Regions from separate parts of the Niameybacter sp. genome, predicted to be linked through region 3. Evidence: predicted binding sites of a transcription regulator. Region 3 holds the regulator's gene; each other region holds the start of a gene.
The links. The regulator Rex, encoded in region 3, represses fermentation and respiration genes when NADH is low (regulators of the CRP and FNR family bind a similar motif). The targets are predictions, from matches to a motif close to ATTGTTAANTANTTAACAAT.

Region 1 (4,244 bases), on a different contig from region 3:
GAAACGTGCACCTGTTACTTTTGCACCTTTTTCAAAATCAAGGATGTCTAAGTCTTCGCCAAGATCCCAATGTGGTTTGATTTCAAAATCAAATGTTCTTACATCACCAATTCTTCTAAGCTCAATGTTTTCTTCATCACTTACACCTACTGGCACTTGTGGGTTTGGTGTGTTTGGAAGTGTAAGAAGGATGTTCATAAGTGTTTCATCTACTTCTTTAACTTGTTGGTCAATCCCTTTAATTTCATCTGATAATTCTTTCATTTCAGCAAGTACTGCTGTTACATCTCTGCCTTCTTTTTTCATCATTGGTACTTGTTTAGACACAACGTTTTGTTTGTTTTTAAGTACTTCTACTTCTGCAAGAAGTTCACGTCTTTTAGTATCTAATGCTAAGAATCCTTCTAAATCATAGTTACCGCTTCTTTTGCCTAATGCTGCTTTTACCTCATCAAAATCACTACGTAATCTTTTAATATCTAACATATCTTTCACCTCTTCAAATTATTTAAATAAATTAAAAATAAAAAACGTCCTTTTATCTTCTTATAAGATAAAAGGACGATTGCATACTCGTGGTACCACCTTTATTCATCAACCTATAGGTTGACCTCTCATTGCTATAAAGGGCAATTCCCTCCTGACTCATCGTCAGCAACTCAGAAAGCGGAACGCTAAAGCCTGCTTACTAGTTCACACCACCCACTAGCTCTCTGCAAAACATGTTCTAAAGCTTTTCTCTCATCAACATTGTTTAATTATGGTATCAAAATCTTGATATTTGTTTCATTATATGATATTCATTTTAAAAATGCAAGACCTTATAATGCTTTATAACTTTTTTCAATTCGTATGTATATAACCTTTTTAATTTGTCTATACTACCAATGTACCAAGTGTGAGGTACATCGCTAAATCCCCCCTCAACCTAGATTTCCTCCCCCGAAATCTAGGTTATTTTTTTGCCCTAAACTTCCTCTACAAGGATTGCCTACTGCAACTACATAATCTGGTATATCTTTTGTTATAACACTTCCCGCTCCTATTACAATAGGGCATCTCATCTCTACACCACTTACTCTTAGGCTAGCTTCTACTGGATATGTAGCTGTATAGACTTATACATTAGGCGCAAACATTACATTATCTCTAATAGTAACTGTATTTACATCAAGAATCGTACAGTTATAGTTAACACAGAAATTTTTCCCTACTTTCATGTTATATCCATACTCACAAAAAATTAAGTTTCATATCTATACAACTATCATTATTCTATCTACTAGCATATTTTTCCTTAAAAATCTTTTTCGTTATATTTTTAACACTTTTTATTGACACTCTTCTTAACTCATGTTATTATTTAAGAGTAAACAGCATTATTTCTTAATCAAAAACTTAATCTTTACCAGATTAAGCTAATTTTTTTAACATCAATTGTTAAAATTATAACCAACTTGCCTAGTTAAAAGTATACCTTTGTCCCTAGCTAGGCAACTTATTTCAAGTTAATAATCACTTAAAAATATAGAACACATCCTAAGGAGGCTTTAATCATGTCAGAAAATAAAAAAGAACAAAAAGCACCAATTGTTGATGCAAATGTAATGGTAGACGAACTCGTAAAAAAAGCGAATATAGCGCTTGAACAATTTATGAACCTTAATCAAGAACAAGTAGATGAAATTACAAAAGCTATGGCTCTTGCTGGTCTTGCAGCTCAAATGAAACTTGCAAAAATGGCAGTTGAAGAAACAGGCCGTGGAATATTCGAAGATAAAGTTACAAAAAACATTTTCGCAACAGAATACATTTATCACAGTATTAAGCATGACAAAACTGTTGGTGTTATTGAAGATAATGATGATGAAGGTTACATGGAAGTAGCAGAACCAATCGGTGTCATTGCTGGGGTTACACCTGTTACAAATCCAACTTCTACAACAATGTTCAAATCAATCATTGCAATGAAAACAAGAAATCCAATCATCTTTGGTTTCCACCCATCAGCTCAAAAATGTTCGGTTGAAGCTGCTAAAACAGTAAGAGATGCTGCTATCGCTGCCGGTGCTCCTGAAAACTGTATCCAATGGGTTGAGTATCCATCAATCGAAGCAACTTCAGCACTTATGAATCATACAGGTGTAGCTATGATCCTTGCTACTGGTGGTTCTGGAATGGTTCGTTCTGCATACTCAGCTGGTAAACCAGCACTTGGTGTAGGACCTGGTAACGTTCCTGCTTTCATTGACAAAACAGCTAACCTTGAAAGATCTCTTACAGACCTTATCCTTTCAAAATCATTTGATAATGGTATGATTTGTGCATCTGAACAAGCTGCTATCATTGAAGCCCCTGTTTATGATAAAGCTATTGCTTACATGAAAAAACATGGTTGCTACTTTGCTACAAAAGAAGAAATCAAAAAAATCGAACCTGTTGTTATCAATCCTGAAAAACACATGGTTAATCCAGATATTGTAGGTAAATACCCATATGAAATTGCTGCCCTTGCTGGTGTAACAATTCCAAAGGAAACAAAAATACTTTGTTGTGAAATCGAAGGTGTTGGTGCTCAGTACCCACTTTCAAGAGAAAAACTTTCTCCAGTACTTGCTGTACTTAAAGCTAAAGATGCAGCTGATGGTATTGAAAAATCAGCACAAATGGTTGAACTTGGTGGTCTTGGTCACTCATCAGTTGTCCATTCAACAGATCAATCAACAATCAACGCTTTCGCTGATAGACTTAAAACAGGTCGTATCATTGTAAACTCACCTTCTACACATGGTGCAATTGGTGATATCTACAATACAAATATGCCATCTCTTACACTTGGCTGTGGTTCATACGGACGTAACTCAACAACATCAAACGTTACTGCATCAAACTTAATCAATAAGAAAAGGGTGGCTAAGAGACGCGTGAATATGCAATGGTTTAAAATTCCAGAAAAAATCTACTTCGAACAAGGTTCTATCGCTTACCTTTCAAAAATGCCTGAAATCTCTCGTGCAATGATCGTAACTGATCCAATGATGGTTCAATTAGGCTATGTAGATAAATTAGTATATCAATTAAATAAGAACCAAAATAAAGTATCAATAGAAATTTTCAGTGATGTAGAGCCTGATCCAGACTTAGTAACAGTAAGAAAAGGCGCTGAAATGATGCGTTCATTCAAACCAGACGTAATCATCGCACTTGGTGGTGGTTCTGCAATGGATGCTGGTAAAGCTATGTGGTTATTCTACGAACACCCAGAAGCTGACTTCGAAGGTATGGCTCAAAAATTCTTAGATATTAGAAAACGTGTTTACAAGTTCCCTACAATGGGTAACACCTCTAAATTCGTAGCTATTCCAACAACATCAGGTACAGGTTCAGAAGTAACATCATTCGCAGTTATCTCTGATAGATCTAAAAATATGAAATACCCTCTTGCTGACTACGAACTAACTCCAGATGTAGCAATCATCGACCCTGAGTTTGTTATGACAGTTCCAGCTTCTGTAACAGCAGATACAGGTCTTGACGTATTAACACATGCTATCGAATCTTATGTATCTATCCTTGCATCAGACTACACAGATGCACTTGCAATTAAAGCTATTCAATTAGTATTTGAATACTTACCACGCTCATACAAATTGGGTGCAAAAGATCCTTTAGCTCGTGAGAAAATGCATAATGCATCATGTATCGCTGGTATGGCATTTACAAATGCATTCCTTGGTATTAACCACTCAATGGCTCATAAATTAGGCGCAGAGTTCCACATTCCTCACGGTCGTGCGAATGCTATCTTACTTCCTCATGTTATTGAGTACAATGGTGAAACAACACCAAGTAAGTTTGCTATCTTCCCTAAATATGAAAAATATATTGCTCCAGAGAAATTTGCTGAAATTGCCAAAGCACTTGGACTTAAAGCTTCTACTCCAGAAGAAGGTGTACAATCTTTAGTTAAAGCAATCCGTGACCTTATGAAAGAACTCAATATTCCAATGACTATCAAAGACTGTGGTATTGAAGAAAAAACATACATGGCAGCGGTAGAAGATCTTTCTTACAAAGCATTCGAAGATCAATGTACAACAGCTAACCCACGTTTACCAAAAGTTATAGAATTACAAGAGCTTTATAAAAAAGCTTACTTTGGTAAATAGTTTCCTTAAATAAATTTCCTCTAAATTAGAAAGAGGCACGATTGGGTAGATCGTGCCTCTTTTGTTTATCCATTA
Region 2 (4,244 bases), on a different contig from region 3:
TTCAAGTGCTTCATAGGTTACGCCTGTAATATCACAAGGCATCCCTTTTGAACATTTTTTCATAAGCTCAAAAGTAGCTTGTGGGGTTTGCCACAAATCGAGTAAAGAGCCCATGCCAAGTGCTTCACCTACGCCGAGGAAAACTTGAAAATCCGTTTTTTCATGTTCCTGTTGTGGAAGAATAGGACGCATAGCAGAAAGACGTCTTTCTGTGTTAATGTAAGTTCCAGTTTTTTTCAGACCTGAAACAACAGGGAAGAAAACATCTGCATCTTGTGATGTATGGGTATCGTCATAAATATCTTGAACGATGAAAAGTTCAAGGTGTTTAAGTGCTTCTTGGAAGGTAGAGTTGTTGGTCCAAGAATGACGAGGATTAGTAGAGACTACCCAAAGCGCTTTGATTTCACCACTAGTAATTTTTTCGATAATAGCATTGTAAGGGAGTGTTGGCTTGTTGATAAGCTGATCGTCCCTTATTTCAAGTGCATTACAAACAGCTTGACGTCTTACTGTGTTGTCATAGTCGCCACCTCCATAGAGGCCTGCTGTGTTACTAAATATACGTGAGCCCATGGCATTACATTGTCCTGTAATAGAGTTGGCGCCAGTACCAGGACGTCCTATATTGCCAGTCATAAGTGCGATATTAATAATAGCTTGAGCAGTTCTTACAGCTTCATAGCCTTGGTTAACACCCATCGTCCACCAAAGAGATACACTTTTACCTGTATGAATGAGTTCAGCCATTTCATATAAGCTGTCCAAGGAAAGTCCAGTTTTTTTTGCAACAATATCAGGTGTATAGGTAGTAACAAGTGATTTGAAACCCTCAAAGTTTTCAGTATGCGCTTCAATGTACTGGGTATCAATATAATCTTTTTCAATGAGAATATGAGCAAGTCCATAGAAAAGATAAATATCTGTTTTACCATTGAGTGGATAGAAATAATCAGCTTTTTGAGCTGTTTCAGAGCGACGAGGGTCAATGACGATGACTTTCTTATTTGGATTGCGACGAATACGATCCCAGATAATTGGATGTGTCACAATAGGATTTGCACCAATTAAGAAAATGGTATCTGAAAGTTCAAAGTCATTTAAAGTGTAAGGAGGTGCATCAAATCCGAAGCTTTGTTTGTGTGCAACAACAGAAGTTGCCATACAAAGTCTAGTATTACCATCTACATGTCCTTTTAAAAAGTTGCGCATAACATGAGAAAATAGAGCCATTTCTTCTAAAGGTAATTGACCTGTGCTAATGGCAGCAATACTGTCACTTCCATAAGTTTGTTGAATATTAAGGAGCTTGTCTGCTACATAGTGATAAGCCACGTCCCAAGGAAGTTCTTGCATTTCGCCTTGTGCACTGCGAATCTTTGGTAGAGGTGAGGGTTTGAATTTTGTATTTTGCTTATCTAGAGAGATGCCTTTAATGCAAGAGAAACCCTTGTTAACAGGATAGGTAGGTGTAGGTAGTACTTTTACGATTTGCTCATTTTCCACATAGAAATCAAGATTACACGCTAATGAACATACATTACATGTAGATTGCACTTTTTTCATGGAGAGCCTCCTTTTTGATAATTAATTAACGATAGATAAATTATAATCCTTTATGAATAAAAGCACCGTGACTAATCTCACGGTGCCTTGAAAAATCGAGAAAGGGCATGGGTGTCTGGAACAAAAATATATTTATGCTCATAAATGATGAGTTGATTTTCTACTAAGATTTTAAGAGAACGTGAAATAGTTTCACGATAAGATCCTAATAATTCGGCAAGAGCCGTGATTGTAATAGGGAAGTCAAGCATAACACCACTTTCATGAGGAATACCATAATCTTGAGTAAGTTTCCAAATTTTTGCAGCTAATTTTTTCTCCATTTTAATAATAGAGGTAGAGTTTTTGATTTGGCGATAGAGTCGCCGAATCCGTTTGCTAATATGATTGACAAAGTTCTGAGTAAGTCTAAAGTCTTGTTGCAATAAGGGTATAAAATCAGAACGATAAAAAGTGAGAATCGTACAATCTGCATGGGTTTTACAGCTAATAGAAGCAGGGAGGTCATCAAAGAGTGTTTCGTTGAGCAAAGTATCTTTCCCTAATATGAATATAGTCTTAATTTGACCATTTGAGTTTGTTTTATACAGTGTAACAGTTCCAGATAAAATAATATAAAAGCAATGGAGTCTATCCTTTTCTCTAAACAGGTGGGTACCACTTTTATAAGTTTTAACATGACCTATACTTTCTAGATGAGCATAGGTAGTAGGCAAGAGTGCTTCGAATAAGCTAAGTTGTTCTAGTGTTTCCTTTGTAATACGTGCCATAAATATCTACCTTTTTTATATTTGGATTTTGGTTGCTTTATCTATTATATGATTAAATATCAAAAATTAAAATGAAAAAGAAAAAGTAGTCAGAGAACGTGATAAACATCACAGTTTTTTGAAGGTGAATCCCATATACTGACACAAGAATATCATGTTAATGAATTAACAAGTATAGAAAGAACGGAGTGTAGGAAATGGGATATAAAACAAGTACAGCACACTTAGATTGTATTTTGAGAGAACTTTCGAAAGAATATAGTATTTATGCACCGAAGACTTTTATTGGAGAAGGGACTTACTCAGATACCAATCGTATACGATATGGCAGAGTAGAGTCTGTAGAGGAAATTAATTTCAAAGAGAAGTCAGAGTTCTCATATAAAGAAGTTTTAACACCTATTTCCGAGACACTCTTCTATTTTACAGAAGATGAAGTGAAAGAGTCAGATGAACCGAAAAAGGGAGCGATTATTTTCTTGCGTAGTTGTGATCTACATGCTGTAAAACGTATGGATGATATTTACCTTAGAAATGGTTTTGAAGATATATATTATAAAAGAATTAGAGAAAAGACCAAATTTATCCTAATGGGATGTACAGAGTCCTTTGAGCGTTGTTTTTGTGTAGATATGGATACAAATAGAACAAGCAACTATGATGCTTATATTAAGGTGCAAGGTAATGAGGCATTTATTGAAGGGGGCTTTGAGGCACTTTTCTCACGTCTTGAAGAAGTGGAAGAAGTAAGTGTTAAACCAGACTATGTGATAGAAAACAAAACAAGAGTCAATATCCCAGAAAATTTATCGGCTGAAGTTATGGATAGTGCGATGTGGAATGAGTACAACGAACGTTGTATTGCATGTGGTCGTTGTAACTTTGTATGTCCAACATGTACATGTTTTACAATGCAAGATGTATTTTACGAAGGATCTGATCATAAAAGGGCAGGTGAACGTCGTAGAGTATGGGCATCTTGTCAAGTTGATGGATTTACCAATATGGCGGGTGGACATAGCTTTAGAGGTGACAAAGGGCAACGTATGCGTTTTAAAGTGCTACACAAAGTGCATGATTATAAGAAACGTTTTGGCCACCACATGTGCGTAGGATGTGGACGTTGTGACGATATTTGTCCGGAGTATATCTCATATTCAGCATGTATTAACAAATTATCAGATGCTATGAAGGAGGTTCAATCGTAATGAAAAATGAATATATCCCTTTTTTATCAGAAATCAAAGAGGTTATTAAACATACAGAAATTGAATATACCTTCCGTATGGCATTTGAGGGCACAGTTAAGCCAGGTCAGTTCTTCGAAGTATCTATTCCGAAATATGGTGAAGCACCTATTTCAGTAAGTGGTATGAGTGAAGGTACAGTAGACCTTACCATTCGTAAAGTAGGGAAAGTAACTGGTGAAATCTTTGAAAAATATGTGGGTGATAAACTCTTTTTAAGAGGGCCATATGGGAATGGGTTTGATCTTGATGTATATAGAAATCATGAAATTGTAGTAGTAGCAGGTGGTACAGGTCTTTCACCTGTTAGAGGTATTGTGGAGCATTTTGCTAAATCTAGTGAAGCATGTAAAGGGCTTACACTTATTACAGGTTTCAAAACACCAGAGGATGTACTTTTTAAAGCAGATTTAGAAGAATGGAGTCATACGGCTCACATTACGGTAACAGTTGACCAAGCGCCAGAAGGTTATGAGGGGCCAGTAGGACTTGTAACAAAATATATTCCAGAACTTCCAATTCAAGATTTAGAGCATGTACAGGTTATAGTAGTAGGTCCTCCTATTATGATGAAGTTTACAGTGCAAGCATTCTTAAAACGTGGTATTAAAGAAGAAAATATTTGGATTTCGCAAGAGCGAAAAATGTGCTGCGGTATTGG
Region 3 (4,244 bases):
GAAGAGGCGCTATTTTACTATAAGTTTTAGACTTAAAGTAAGCTTTCAAGTTCTTCCGAAGTTGTTTCCCAGTTGCCATAGAGTGTAGCCACATCTGCTTCAGATTGAGCCTTTAGGTTAAGTACCTCGCGTGATTTATCTGGGTCTGTATAGATTTCTTCTAGACAAAGCTGTTCATCAAAAGTGATCACTTCAGTTTCTTTTGATTCAATCTGTGCTTCAATCTCTTTTAATGCAGCCTGCAGTTTTTTTATGCGATTTTGAAGTTCTTTTTGCTTTTGCCAGTCTTCTTTTGTAGAAGGCGTACTAGGCTTAGCATAAGCAGAAGAAGTAGAGAGGGTTATACTCACAGGGGCTTCCTTTTTCTTCTCCATAAAGTAGTCATAGTCACCTAGATACATGGTCATATGGTCATTTGCCATATCGAGTACTTTAGTAGCTGTCTGATTAATAAAATAACGGTCATGAGATACATAAAGAATGGTACCTTCATACTGGTTAAGTGCATTTTCAAGAACCTCTTTGGACATCATATCAAGGTGGTTAGTCGGCTCATCTAGGATGAGAAAATTGGCTTTAGAAAGCATGATTTTAGCGAGAGCTACACGGCCCTTTTCACCACCACTTAAAGCACGAATAGGCTTAAATACATCTTCACCTGTGAAAAGGAAGCTAGCTAACATATTACGAATTTCTGTATTTGTAAGATCAGGATAGGTATGTTGAATTTCTTCCATAATAGTAGCACTTAAGTCTAGAGTAGCATGCTCTTGGTCATAGTAACCAATATGTACGTTAGCACCTAGAGCGATAGTACCATTAGAGATATCCGAAGTCCCCATAATCATACGGAAGAGAGTTGTTTTACCGATACCATTTGGGCCTACAATAGCAACTTTTTCTCCGCGTTTGATGTCAAAGTCAATTCCACTAAAAAGTGTGCCATCTTCAAAAGATTTAGCAAGTGATTTGACTGTAAGGACATCATTTCCACTTGTAATACGTGGACTTAACACTAAGTTCATGGGTTTGTCATCAATCATAGGTAAGTCTATAATTTCTATTTTATCTAAAAGTTTTTCACGGCTTCTAGCACGTTTAATAGATTTTTCTCGATTAAACTGACGTAGCTTTGCAATGACAGCACGTTGTTTAGCTATTTCTTGTTGTTGCTTCTCATACTGATGCATAGCTGCTTCATAAACTTTTTCACTTTCAATAATAAAGTGACTGTAGTTCCCATTATAGACCATAGCGCGTCCAAACTCTAAGTGAATGACTTTAGTAACAACACGATCTAAGAAGTAGCGATCATGAGAGATAATAAGTACTGCCCCTTTGTAGCTTCTTAAGTAGTTTTCAAGCCACTCTGTAGCAGCAATATCTAAATGGTTAGTGGGCTCATCTAGAAGAAGTAAATCAGGTTCTTCTAAAAGAAGCTTAGCAAGTGCTACACGTGTTTTTTGTCCACCTGATAGCGTAGTGATAGGCTGATTGTAGATTTCTTCTTTTAGACCAAGCCCTTTAAGCACACCTTTTACTAAACTTTTATATTCATAGCCTTTTTTGTTTTCAAAAGTCATACGTAGTGCATCATAAGTGTGGGTAAGCTCCATGGAATGTGTTCTTGCAATTTCTTCTTCCATTTGATGTAGCTTTTCTTCTAAAGCAATGACTTCATCAAAAACATGCAAAAGCTCTTCGTAAACACTATGAGTAGAGTTAAATTGCATGTTTTGTTCTAAATAGCCAAGTGTTGCACCTTTGGCAAAGAAAAGGTCGCCGCCGTCGCAAGACAGTTCTCCTGTTAAAATTCTAAATAAAGTTGTTTTACCAGCCCCGTTATTTCCAACAAGGGCAACTTTTTCCGTATCTTCTATATGAAATGAAATATCTTTTAACACAACTTCTTCGTTAAAAGATTTACGTATACTATGGCAGTTAGCAATCATAAGTGAACCTCCTCGTTAATGTAGTTTCATATTAACAGAAAATCAGTAAAAATAAAAGTCAAGAATAGAAGGTGCAGATTGACAAAAAAAAAACTAAAATGCTATACTAGACTAATAGAAAGAGAAGGAGGTAAAGATGTGACTGAAGAGAGAAAAATTTCTATGGCAGTAATTCGTAGATTACCAAGATATTATAGAAATTTAGCAGAATTACTAGACAATGGTGTAACTAAAATATCTTCTAGAGAATTAAGTGAGAGAATGAAAGTTACAGCTTCTCAAATTAGACAGGATCTTAACAACTTCGGCGGTTTTGGACAGCAAGGATATGGATATAATGTAGAATATTTACACAAAGAAATAGGAAAAATACTAGGACTTGAAAAAACACATAGTATGATTATTGTAGGGGTAGGTAATTTAGGTCAGGCCCTTGCAAACTATACAACTTTTGCAAAACGTGGTTTTAATTTAATCGGATTATTTGATGTCAATCCAAGACTTGTAGGTATGAGTATTCGTGGCCTAGAAGTTATGGATATTGACCAGATGGAAGCGTTCGTAAAAGAACATAAAGTAGATATTGCCATTTTGACAATGCCTAAGACAAAAGTCAAAGAAACAGCTGAGAATTTGGCTAATTGGGGTGTAAGAGGACTTTGGAACTTCTCACCTGTAGATTTATTTGTACCAGATGGTGTACAAGTTGAGAACGTACATCTTTCACATTCATTAATGACGCTTGCGTATAAGATTAATGAAGGCGAAGAATAATTATGAGATTTTATTTAAATACTTCCAAGTAAGACGATAACATAGTCTTGCTTGGAAGTATTTTTGCTAAATAAAACTATTTAGGTAACTTTTACGTGACGATATATAAAGTACAGCAAGATAAAGAAAGAGAAAAAATGGTCAAAGGGGTTATAGATAAAAACTAGTATACGGTTAAGGTGTTGATAGCTAATGATTTGATCCAACAAAAGGAGAAAGAGCTTATAGGCTATTTAAAAGAGCAAGGCAATTTAACCTTTACTAGTACTTACATAATATAGTAGGCTATAAGCATATTGATAAATTGGATAAGAAGTTGGGGGATTCTAAAAAGTGATAGTAGGAATAGGGAATGATATAGTAGAAGTAGAACGTATTAAAAAAGTAGCTTTACGTACGCCAGCCTTTTTGGAGAAACTTTTGACAATAAATGAGAAAACACGTTTAGTAACTGGGGATAAGCTACAGTTTGAATCTATAGCAGGTGTATTTGCGGCTAAAGAAGCAGTGAGTAAGGCATTAGGTACGGGGTTTGTAAATTTTGAAGTAAAGGACATTGAAGTGACAAAGGATACAAAGGGAAAACCAGAGATTCAACTTCATGGAGGAGCCTTGATACTAGCGAGAGAGCTCGGGATTACGCACATACATCTTAGTATTTCACATACAAAAGATTATGCTACGGCTTTTGTGATTGCAGAAAAGGGGAATGTAGATGAAACTTGCAACAAAAAGTGAAATGAATCAGCTAGATCAAGAGGCACTAATCAAGTATCATATTCCAAGCCTGCTACTTATGGAACAAGCAGCGAGTAGGCTTTTTGAATACGTTGTGGCTCATCATAAAGGCAAACGCATCCTTATTCTATGCGGACCTGGAAATAATGGAGGAGATGGCTTAGCTCTAGCAAGACAACTTGTATGCTTAGGTGGTATGCAGGTGAGAATTGGCCTTGCAACAACTTTAGACAAGCTTTCAAAGGATGGAAAGTGCTATTATGCTATTTGTGAAAAGTTGGGGATACCTTGTGTGAACGTATTGATAGATAGGAAACAGCAAGAGGAACACATGGAATGGGCAGAGGTAATAGTAGATGGTATTTTTGGAACTGGACTTACAAGGAATGTAGAAGGGGACTTAGCGATGCTTCTTCAACAAGTTAACAAGGTAAATGCCTTTAAACTGAGCATTGATATGCCTTCAGGGATTGCATGTGATACAGGAGATGTATTAGGTGAAGCAATTAGGGCAGATTGCACCATCACTTTTCAAATGGGAAAGGTAGGGCAGTTTTTATATCCTGGCATGACTTATATAGGGGAGTTGAGAATTGTAGAAATTGGTATTCCAGGTCAGCTTGTAGAGGAAATGAGAGGAAAATACTGTGCTATTGATAAGACACTCGTGCAGAAGTTATTGCCTGATCGCCCAGTAAGGAGTAACAAAGGAAGTTATGGAAAAGTGTTAATGATAGGCGGACAAAAAGGGATGAGTGGAGCAATTTGTATGGCAAGCCT

Region 1: adhE (bifunctional acetaldehyde-CoA/alcohol dehydrogenase) is a predicted target of Rex. The motif match lies at 1,437-1,456, and genes of this name have one in related genera.
Region 2: asrA (anaerobic sulfite reductase subunit AsrA) is a predicted target of Rex. The motif match lies at 2,490-2,509, and genes of this name have one in related genera.

Annotation. Positions count from the first base shown of each region.
Region 1 is NZ_JAVVQU010000042.1:13,802-18,045, reverse strand. Features, by position in the region: gene serS (serine--tRNA ligase) at 1-486, opposite strand, end outside; T-box leader at 555-757, opposite strand; gene RRY75_RS11220 (hypothetical protein) at 924-1,064, opposite strand; gene adhE (bifunctional acetaldehyde-CoA/alcohol dehydrogenase) at 1,557-4,169, shown strand.
Region 2 is NZ_JAVVQU010000020.1:42,153-46,396, reverse strand. Features, by position in the region: gene RRY75_RS07305 (molybdopterin oxidoreductase family protein) at 1-1,566, opposite strand, end outside; gene RRY75_RS07300 (Crp/Fnr family transcriptional regulator) at 1,644-2,336, opposite strand; gene asrA (anaerobic sulfite reductase subunit AsrA) at 2,534-3,544, shown strand; gene asrB (anaerobic sulfite reductase subunit AsrB) at 3,544-4,244, shown strand, end outside.
Region 3 is NZ_JAVVQU010000017.1:36,858-41,101, forward strand. Features, by position in the region: gene RRY75_RS06505 (ABC-F family ATP-binding cassette domain-containing protein) at 33-1,952, opposite strand; gene RRY75_RS06510 (redox-sensing transcriptional repressor Rex) at 2,091-2,726, shown strand; gene RRY75_RS06515 (holo-ACP synthase) at 3,060-3,464, shown strand; gene RRY75_RS06520 (NAD(P)H-hydrate dehydratase) at 3,442-4,244, shown strand, end outside.